Regions from separate parts of the Sterolibacterium denitrificans genome, predicted to be linked through region 3. Evidence: riboswitches for the same ligand, from Rfam matches in the RefSeq annotation. Region 3 holds a riboswitch; each other region holds the start of a gene.

Region 1 (3,276 bases), 2.8 Mb from region 3:
TGTCCTGTATCGGTTCGACGCGGGAGAATCTGCGCGCCATTCTGGCGCAGTATCGCGCCGCCGACATCCGCCGCATCGTCGCCCTGCGCGGCGATCTGCCTTCGGGCATGGCGGTGGCCGGCGAGTTTTCCTATGCCAACGAGCTGGTCGAGTTCATCCGTCGGGAAACCGGCGACTGGTTCCAGATCGAGGTGGCGGCCTATCCTGAAGTGCATCCGCAGGCCAGGTCGGCGGCCGCCGATCTGGAAAACTTCAAGCGCAAGGTCGATGCCGGCGCCGATGCGGCGATCACCCAGTTCTTCTACAACGCCGATGCCTACGACTACTTCGTCGAGGTGGCGCAAAGGATGGGGATCGACATTCCCATCGTGCCGGGCATCATGCCGATCGCCAGCTACAGCAATCTGGCGCGCTTTGCCGGCAACTGCGGTGCCGAGATTCCGCGCTGGCTGGCCAAACGGCTGGACTCCTGCGGCGACGACGTGGAGTCGATTCGCGCCTTCGGCCTGGACGTGGTCACCGCCCTGTGCGAGCGCCTGCTGAAGAACGGCGCGCCGGGTCTGCATTTCTATACCCTGAATCAGGCGGCCTTGACGACGGAAATCTGTCGGCGGCTGGGTTGATTCCGGCGTTTCGCCAAAGACTGTTTTGGGTGGGATGCAGAGATTCACTCGGCCTGTCGCACGGCGCAACCTACTATATCTAGTGTACGCAAGCGCAAAAAATACTATATATTGCGTCCGTCGGTATTTTTCTGCTGAGCACCAGCAGAAAGATTGAAAAGGGAATCCGGTGCGAATCCGGAACTGCCCCGCAGCGGTAAGTGGAAACGACACGCCTCAGATGCACTGGGTACGACCCGGGAAGCGAGGCGCAGTAGGTGGGCTGGCGTGAACGACGCCACCCGCGTCCACAGAGTCCGAAGACCTGCCGACACATGGTGCTTCTTCATGAGGCGCCGTGCGGGTGGCACGCTTCCGCGGGGAGGCGCGTTGCGAGGGTGAATGTTGCGCCGCTTCAGAGCGGCAATTCATGCACATCCCGTACGCACCGACTGCGAACAGTCCCCAAGAGCCCTGCGCGAGGGAGCAGGTATTGGTTCTGAAACCGTGCTCTCCACACGGTTTCCCTGCGGGGATGCGCACATGCTGGAACTCATCATCAAACGCGACGGCCACGTCGAGCCGTTCACACCCTATAAACTCAACCAATGGGGCCAATGGGCCGCGCAGACGCTGGGCGACGCGGTGGACTGGCCGACGGCGGTGCTGGAAACCGTCTCGGCCATGTCTTCCACGGCCAGTTCGCGCGAGTTGCAGCAGCAGCTCATCCGCACCTGCCTGAACTTCGATACCTGGTCGTACAACCGCATGGCCGGGCGCCTGTACGCCACGCTGATCCGCAAGGATCTCTACCGCAACCAGCGTCCCACGGTACTGGCCCTGCAGCGCAAGCTGCAGGCGCTGGGGCTGATGGAAACGCTGGACTACTCCGAATCCGAATACGCGGTGATCCAGGAGTGGATCGACCACGAGCGCGACTTCGAGTACGCGCACTACCAGTTGCATACGCATCTCACAAAATATGCCATTGCCGACCGGGTGCAGGGTATGTACTACGAGTCGCCGCAGTTCATCTACATGCGCATGGCGATGGCGCTAGCCGTCGATCAGCCGCGCGAGCGACGCATGCGCGACGTGCAGCGCTTTTACGAACATCTGTCGAAGAATCGCATCAATGCGCCCACGCCCAACCACGTCAACCTGGGCACGCCGCTGCGCGGCTACGCCAGTTGCTGCCTGTACACCGTGGCCGACAACGCGCGCTCCATCGCCGTCGGCAACCACATCGCCAACACCATGACTTACATGAGCGCAGGCATCGGCGCGCACCTGGCGACACGCTCGCTCAACGACCCGGTGCGCGGCGGCGTGATTCGCCACCAGGGCAAGCTGCCCTACTACCGCGCGCTGGTGGCGGAGGTGAAATCCAATCTGCAGAACGGCCGCGGCGGCGCCTGCACCACCTACTTCCCGATCTTCGATCCCGAGGTGGATACGCTGCTGCGCCTGAAGAACCCGATGTCCACCGAGGACAGGAAGATACGCGGCATGGATTACTCCTGGGGCGGCAACCGTTTCTTCGCGCGCAAGGTGGCAAAAAACGAGGAGATATTCCTGTTCAACTGCTACACCGCGCCCGATCTGTACGCGGCGCTGTATAGCGGCGATGAGACGCGGTTCGAGGAAATCTACGCACGCTATGCCGCCGATGAAAACTTCCCGAAAACCTGGGTGAGCGCGCGCGAGCTGCTCATCACCGCCAGCAACGAGTGGAACGAGACCGGCCGTGTCTACGAGCACAACATCTCGGAGATGAATCGCCATACGCCGTTCAAGGACACGATTCATTCATCCAACCTCTGCGCCGAAATTGCCCTGCCGACCGGGCCCTACAACCACATCAGCGAGCTGTACGCGGAGGACGACATTTCCTGCGTCGAAGTGCAGTTCATCGACGGCACGCGCTGCGAGCTGCCGGGCAAGGCGCAGGTGGCAACCCAGCGCGGGCTGGTCTGGCCGGATGAGCTGGTGACGGGCGACGCTATCGATGATCTACCCATCGAGGCCGTCCTGCGCAAGAGCGCGCCCGAAGTGGCGACCTGCAACCTCGCCGGCATCGTCGTCTCCAACATCGAATCCGAGGAGCAGTACGCCGAAGTCGCCTATTACGCGCTGCTGATGATCGACAAGTGCATCCATCTGGCGCATTACGAACTGCCGCAGGTGGGCGTGACTTCGCGCCAGCGTCTCAACGCCGGTGTCGGCATCCTGGGCCTGGCGCATCTGATGGCAAAAAACGGCCAGCGTTACACCGATGAGGCCGGCAAGCAGTTCATCCACGAGGTGGCCGAGCGCCACTACTATCACTTGCTGCGCGCCAGCCTGAGGCTCGGCAAGGAACTGGGCAACGCGCCCTGGATGCACAAGACGTGCTGGCCGGAAGGCTGGCTGCCCATCGACACCTGCAATCCGCACGTCGACAGGATCGCGCCCTTCACGACGCGCTACGACTGGGAAGCGCTGCGTGGTGACATCAAGGCCAACGGCGGCATCCGCAACTCGGTGCTGGTGGCGCACATGCCGACCGAAACCTCGGCGAATGCGTCGGGCACCACCAACGGCCTCTACCCGGTGCGCGAGCTGACCCTCATCAAGACCGACAACCAGCGCGTGAACTACTGGGCCGCGCCCGAGGGCGACACCCTGGCCGACC
Region 2 (3,276 bases), 2.8 Mb from region 3:
CCGATCTGGATGCGGCGCTCACCCGCATTCGTCCGTTGTTCGACAAGCGTGGCCAGAGCCTGTGGCTGGCGCCGTCGTGCTCGCTGCTGCACGTGCCGTTCAGCGTCGCCGGCGAAATGAAGTTGGACGGCGAACTGCGCGGCTGGCTGGCCTTCGCGGTCGAAAAACTCGACGAGCTGCAAGTCTTGAAACAGGCGCTGGCCGGTGATGCCGCCGCCGATGGCGAACTGGCGAAATCCCGACAAGCCATACGGGCGCGGCATGCCAGCCGTCGGGTCAATAATCCGGCCGTCGCCGAGCGTCTGGCTGCGTTGCCCGCCGCCGCCGACCGCCGCCATGCTGCCTTTCCCGTCCGCCAGGCCGCGCAGCGCAAGCGTTTGCAGCTGCCGCTGCTGCCCACCACGACCATCGGCTCCTTCCCGCAGACCGCCGAAATCCGCGCCGCCCGGGCTGCCTTCAAACGCGGCGAACTGTCCGCGGCCGACTACGAAACCGCGATGAAGAAGGAAATCGCCCACGCCGTCGCGGTACAGGAAGAACTGGGCCTCGACGTGCTGGTGCATGGCGAAGCCGAGCGCAACGACATGGTCGAATATTTCGGCGAGCAACTGGCCGGCTTCTGCTTCACCGGCAACGGCTGGGTGCAGTCCTACGGCTCGCGCTGCGTCAAGCCGCCGATCATCTACGGCGACGTCTCGCGTCCGCAGCCGATGACCGTGGACTGGAGCGCCTACGCGCAAAGCCTGACGCCAAAACCGATGAAGGGCATGCTGACCGGGCCGATCACCATCCTGCAATGGTCCTTCGTGCGCGACGACCAGCCGCGCTCGACTACCGCCGCGCAGATCGCCCTGGCCATCCGCGACGAAGTCTGCGACCTGGAAAGGGCCGGTATCGGCATCATCCAGATCGACGAGCCGGCAATCCGCGAAGGCCTGCCGCTGCGCCGCGCCGCCTGGCGCGAGTACCTGGCCTGGGCGACCCGCGCCTTCCGCCTGTCGGCCTCGGGCGTGGCCGACGAAACGCAGATCCACACCCACATGTGCTACTCGGAATTCAACGACATCCTGCCCGAGATCGCGGCCATGGACGCCGACGTGATCACCATCGAGACCAGCCGTTCGGACATGGAGCTGCTGGATGCCTTCGGCAAGTTCAAATATCCGAACGAAATCGGCCCCGGCGTGTATGACATCCATTCGCCGCGCGTGCCGAATGCCGACGATATGGCGCGCCTGCTGCAAAAGGCGCGGGAGACAATCCCGGCCGGCAACCTGTGGGTCAATCCCGACTGCGGCCTGAAGACGCGCGGCTGGCCGGAAACCGTCGCCGCGCTGCGCCACATGGTGGCGGCGGCCAAGGCGTTGCGCGCCGTTTGAGTTTTCATCGCCGCGTCGTGGATATTGCCAAGGCATGCCGCAGCAACCTGTACGTAAAAGTTGCTGCGGCGCGGTGGGCTACTATATCTAGTAGCACTGCACCAGTTTTCTACTACCGGTAGTGTTTTTTTCTTGACAGCTGAAATCTTGTGGCACTAGACTGGCTGCCGTCGATGGTTCCCAAGTCGGGATTGAAAGGGAATCCGGTGCCAGGCCGTCGGCCTGAAACCCGGAACTGCCCCCGCAACTGTAATCGGCAAGCGCTTCGGCACGACATGCCACTGGATTTTTCCGGGAAGGCGAGCGAAGCGCGTTGAGCCGAGAGTCAGGAGACCTGCCTCGATGAGTCCTTTTTTCAATTGGGGCGGGGTGTCCCTGACGTGAGGTCGCGCATGAGTCTGCCAGTTGCTGCCGCTCGTGCATCGGTACATCGACCGATGCGGAAAGTCCCCGCCCATTCTTGCGGAGACGCCCGATGCCGGTACGAACAGAACGCCAACCCGCTTCTTTGCTGAATGCCGCCGGATCGCCGGTTCGGCCCGCCTCGCCCGCCCTGCCGACGCGCATCGTCAAGCGCGATGGCCGCGACGAGCCCTTCGAGTCCGCACGCATCGCCTCGGCGCTCGCCCGCGCCGGCGCGGCCAGCGGCGAGTATGACGAGGAGGAGGCGCAACTGCTGGTCGCGCGCGTGCTCAAGGTGCTGCGCCACCGCCACGACCGCTATCAAAGCGCCGCGCCGACCGTGGAGCAGGTGCAGGACATCGTCGAGCAGACGCTGGTCGACGCCAACCACATCGCCACCTTCCGCGCCTACGTCGCCTACCGCGACCAGCACCGCCGGCTGCGCGAGGACCGGCGCACGCTGGTCGACGTGGCTGCGGCCATCGACGAGTACGTGGATCGCGCCGACTGGCGCGTGCGCGCCAACGCCAACCAGGGCTACTCGCTCGGCGGGCTGATTCTCAACGTCTCCGGCAAGGTGGTCGCCAACTACTGGCTGTCGCACGTCTATCCGCCGGAGATCGGCCAGGCGCACCGCGACGCCGACATCCACATCCACGACCTCGACATGCTCTGCGGCTACTGCGCCGGCTGGTCGCTGCGCCAGCTGCTGTTCGAAGGCTTCAACGGCGTGCCCGGCAAGCCCGAGGCCGATCCGCCGAAGCATTTTTCGAGCGCGCTCGGCCAGATGGTGAACTTCCTCGGCACGCTGCAGAACGAATGGGCCGGCGCGCAGGCGTTCAGTTCCTTCGACACCTATCTCGCGCCCTTCGTCAGGAAGGACAGGCTCGACTATGACGCCGTGCGCCAGGGCATGCAGGAGTTCATCTACAACCTCAACGTGCCGTCGCGCTGGGGCACGCAGACGCCGTTCACCAACCTCACCTTCGACTGGGTCTGCCCGGAGGATCTGCGCGAGCAGGTGCCGGTGATCGGCGGCGTCGAAATGCCCTTTGCCTACGGTGAGCTGCAGGCCGAGATGGATCTCATCAACCGCGCCTACATCGAGGTGATGAGCGCCGGTGACCGGCGAGGCCGCGCCTTCACCTTCCCGATCCCGACCTACAACATGACCGAGGACTTCCCGTGGGAGTCCGAGAACGCCGAACGTCTGTTCGCGATGACGGCGAAGTACGGCCTGCCGTACTTCCAGAACTTCATCAACTCGGACATGAAGCCGAACCAGATCCGCTCGATGTGCTGCCGCCTGCAGCTCGACCTGCGCGAGCTCTTGAAGCGCGGCAACGGCCTGTTCGGCTCGGCCGAGCAGACCGGCTCGATCGGCGTCGTGACGATCAACTGCGCGCGCCTCGGCTTTCTCCACGCCGGCGACGAGGATGCGCTGATGGCGCGCGTCGACCGCCTCGCCGACATGGCGAAGGAGAGCCTGGAGATC
Region 3 (3,276 bases):
CCCAGCGCCGAGTTGCCGATGTTGGCGTTGATCTTCACCAGGAAATTGCGGCCGATGATCATCGGCTCGGCTTCCGGGTGATTGATGTTGGCCGGAATGATCGCCCGGCCGCGGGCGATTTCGTCGCGCACGAATTCCGGCGTGATGATTTTCGGGATACCCGCCCCCAGCGGCTCGCCCGCATGCTGGCGGTTCAATAATTCGGTGAGTCCTTCGCGTTTCTGGTTTTCGCGGATGGCGACGAACTCCATTTCCGGCGTGACGATGCCGCGCCGGGCGTAGTGCATCTGGGTGACGTTCGCGCCAGCCCTGGCGCGGCGCGGCGCGCGCGTCAGGTTGAAGCGGATCGCCTCGCTGGCCGGATTGGCCAGGCGCTCGCGGCCATAGGCCGAAGACAGGCCGGCCAGCACTTCGGTATCGCCGCGTTCCGCGATCCAGGCGGCACGCAGCGGCGCCAGGCCGGCGCGGATGTCGATCCGCGCGTCCGGATCGGTGTAGGGGCCGGAGCAGTCATAGACGTGGATGGGCGGATTTTTCTCCACCGCCTCGCTGCCATGCAGGGGCGTGTCGGCCTGCGAAATCTCGCGCATCGGCACACGGAGGTCCGGCCGGCTGCCGACGACGTAGACCTTGCGCGAATTCGGCAAGGGCTGGACGCTGGCATCATCCACCCGGGCGTTGGAAGCTAGAAACTTGTCGCTGGCATTCATGGCAAAACTCCGCTTGCTGCATTGGCTGCTGGTGTGGCAATCACTGCAAATGATGAGGTTTCCCGCCGGGCGCGGGCAAATCGTCAAACTACTGGAAAGCCTGGGTGAATGCAACCGCCGAAACATTCGCCGCCATGCGCCATGCTAGAATCGCGGCTTCGTTCAAGGTGTCGTGGTCGGCCAGCAATGCAAACCGGCCACGCTGAAACGGGAAAGCGGTGCGCTTCCGATCTTTTGAAGCAATGCCGCTACTGCCCCCGCAACGGTAAGCGAGTGCGGGCGTGTCATCCAGCCACTGGGAATGGGTTGCATCCTGGGAAGGCGACACGTCAAGACTTGCGAGTCCGGAGACCGGCCTGAACGACCAGCGCAAGTGCCACGGGGAGTGGGCGCCAGCAGGAGCTGAGTCGAACGGCGGTTTCATCGTTGCGGCGCAAACTCCGGAACTCACTCATTTTCCCCCGGCACTTTCATTCATCGTTACCGGCATGCGGGGACGCCTGCCGGAGAGGGGAAAACCATGCATACCCGCCTGAAACCCATGGCAGCCGTGCTGCCGCTTCTTTTTGCGACTGCCTCTGCCGACGCTCAACAAATCACGACGCCCGGCGAAGTCGTCGTCACGGCAACCCGCTTCCATGAGTCAAGCGCGCCGGCGGCGACGAACGTCATCATCATCACGCGCGAGGACATTCAATCATCCGGCGCGCAGAGCTTGCCGGATGTACTGAAAAGCCAGGCCGGGCTCAACGTCGCGCCGCTGTATGGATCGCTCGGGGCCGATACGGCAATCGACATGCGGGGCTTCGGTGAAGGCGCGGCTTCGAGAACCCTGGTCTTGCTCGATGGGCAACGCCTCAACTCCCTCGACATGACGAACATCGACTGGGGGATCGTGCCGCTCGACAGCATCGAACGCGTGGAAATCATCAACGGCAGCGGCAGCATCCTGTATGGCGACAATGCGGTCGGCGGGGTGATCAACATCATCACCGGCAAGCGCAAGGATGGCGCGCACATCCAGTTGGGCGCAGGCAGTCAGGACGGCAAACAGATTTCGGCCGGTTTTTCCAGACAGCTCGGCGCCATCAATCTGGCGCTTTCCGCGAACCGCCAGGATGCCGACGGCTGGCGTCAGAACAACAAGCAAAAGCGCAACAATGTTGCCGGGCGCGTCAGCACGAATTTCGACAGGGGCGAGGCGTTCGTCGATCTGGGCTGGTCGTCGCTGGACAGCGGATTGCCCGGTGCATTGACCAAGGCCCAATACGACGGCAATCCAAAACAGGCCGTCACGCTCGATAGCTACATCGAGCGGCGCAGCGCTTATGTCAGGCCCGGCGTGTCCATGCAAATCACCGACACCCTGAAATTCCTGGCCGAGGCCGGTTATTCGAAAGTGGAAAACACGTCCTGGATTTCGGACTGGTTCAGTTTCGACGATCGCAAATCCACGGTTCTTTCATTTACGCCCCGCTTGCAATGGCAGCATGGACTGGGCGCCCTGGCAAGCAGGACGACCATCGGCTTTGATTATTACGATGGCGATCTGACTTCCGACAAATCGGCGAGCGATCATGGCTCGATCACCAAAACGGTCAGGATCGATCAAAAGAGCCAGGCGGTTTATCTTCAGAATCAAACCGGCTTGACGACCGGTCTGACCCTGACTGCCGGCGCCCGCCACCAGAAAATCGATCAATCGGCAACCGATTCGAGCGGCCTCAGGATGACCAACGATCACGCCAAAACCATCGGCGAGCTGGGCCTGAGCTATCAACTGGCGACGGGTGTCCGCGTTTTCTCGCGGTTCGGCAGCACTTTCCGCTATGCGAATATGGATGAACTGACGACTTTTACCGGCTTCGCCGGCAAGCCGGTCCGGCCCGAACAGGGGAAATTCATCGACGCGGGGATCGACCTGAATGGCGCCGCCTATGGGTTGAAAGTCACCGCGTACAGCCTGGGCATGAAGGATGAAATCGCCTATAACGGCCTGACTTTCGAGAACGAGAACCTTGCCAAAACACGCCACGAAGGGATCGACATCAGCGCTCGCTACGACCTCGATCGGCAATGGCAACTCATTGGCGGCCTCAATCTCCAGAAGGCGAAATTCCGCGAAGGCGCGGATAGCGGCAAGAAAGTGCCGCTGGTTCCCGGCGTCAAGGCCAATATCGGCATCAACTTCAAACCGGTTGCTGCCCTCAATCTGTCTCTCTTGGCCAACCATGTCGGCCGACGCTATTCCGGCGGCGATACGAGCAACAGTTTCTTCGAGCAGCTTGCCGCCTACACGACGGCGGATTTCGTCGCGAGCTGGCGCCAATCGAACTGGACCGCGCGCGCCAGAGTCGTCAACCTGACGGACAGGAAATACGCTCCATCCGGCTACTATGGCTCGTACTATCCTGCCGACGGACGGACGTTCTTCGCCGATCTGCGTTACGATTTCTGAAGCCCTGAAGCCCGTCTGCGGGCACCGGCTTCCGCCGCAGCACAGCGGCGCCTGCATTCCACTGGAGGAATGCAGGCGCCATTTTTCATCCAGCCCGCGCGGTACCAC

What was found. Region 3 has a riboswitch for cobalamin ahead of SDENCHOL_RS00385 (TonB-dependent receptor). Riboswitches for the same ligand answer to the same signal wherever they lie in the genome.
Region 1: another riboswitch for cobalamin. It lies ahead of SDENCHOL_RS12875 (ribonucleoside-diphosphate reductase subunit alpha); the one in region 3 lies ahead of SDENCHOL_RS00385 (TonB-dependent receptor).
Region 2: another riboswitch for cobalamin. It lies ahead of SDENCHOL_RS12795 (ribonucleoside triphosphate reductase); the one in region 3 lies ahead of SDENCHOL_RS00385 (TonB-dependent receptor).

Annotation. Positions count from the first base shown of each region.
Region 1 covers NZ_LT837803.1:2,852,854-2,856,129, reverse strand. Annotated here, with positions in the region: gene metF (methylenetetrahydrofolate reductase [NAD(P)H]) at 1-623, shown strand, start outside; cobalamin riboswitch at 728-950, shown strand; gene SDENCHOL_RS12875 (ribonucleoside-diphosphate reductase subunit alpha) at 1,146-3,276, shown strand, end outside.
Region 2 covers NZ_LT837803.1:2,831,012-2,834,287, reverse strand. Annotated here, with positions in the region: gene metE (5-methyltetrahydropteroyltriglutamate--homocysteine S-methyltransferase) at 1-1,379, shown strand, start outside; cobalamin riboswitch at 1,537-1,736, shown strand; gene SDENCHOL_RS12795 (ribonucleoside triphosphate reductase) at 1,855-3,276, shown strand, end outside.
Region 3 covers NZ_LT837803.1:75,580-78,855, forward strand. Annotated here, with positions in the region: gene thiC (phosphomethylpyrimidine synthase ThiC) at 1-710, opposite strand, end outside; cobalamin riboswitch at 859-1,085, shown strand; gene SDENCHOL_RS00385 (TonB-dependent receptor) at 1,231-3,168, shown strand.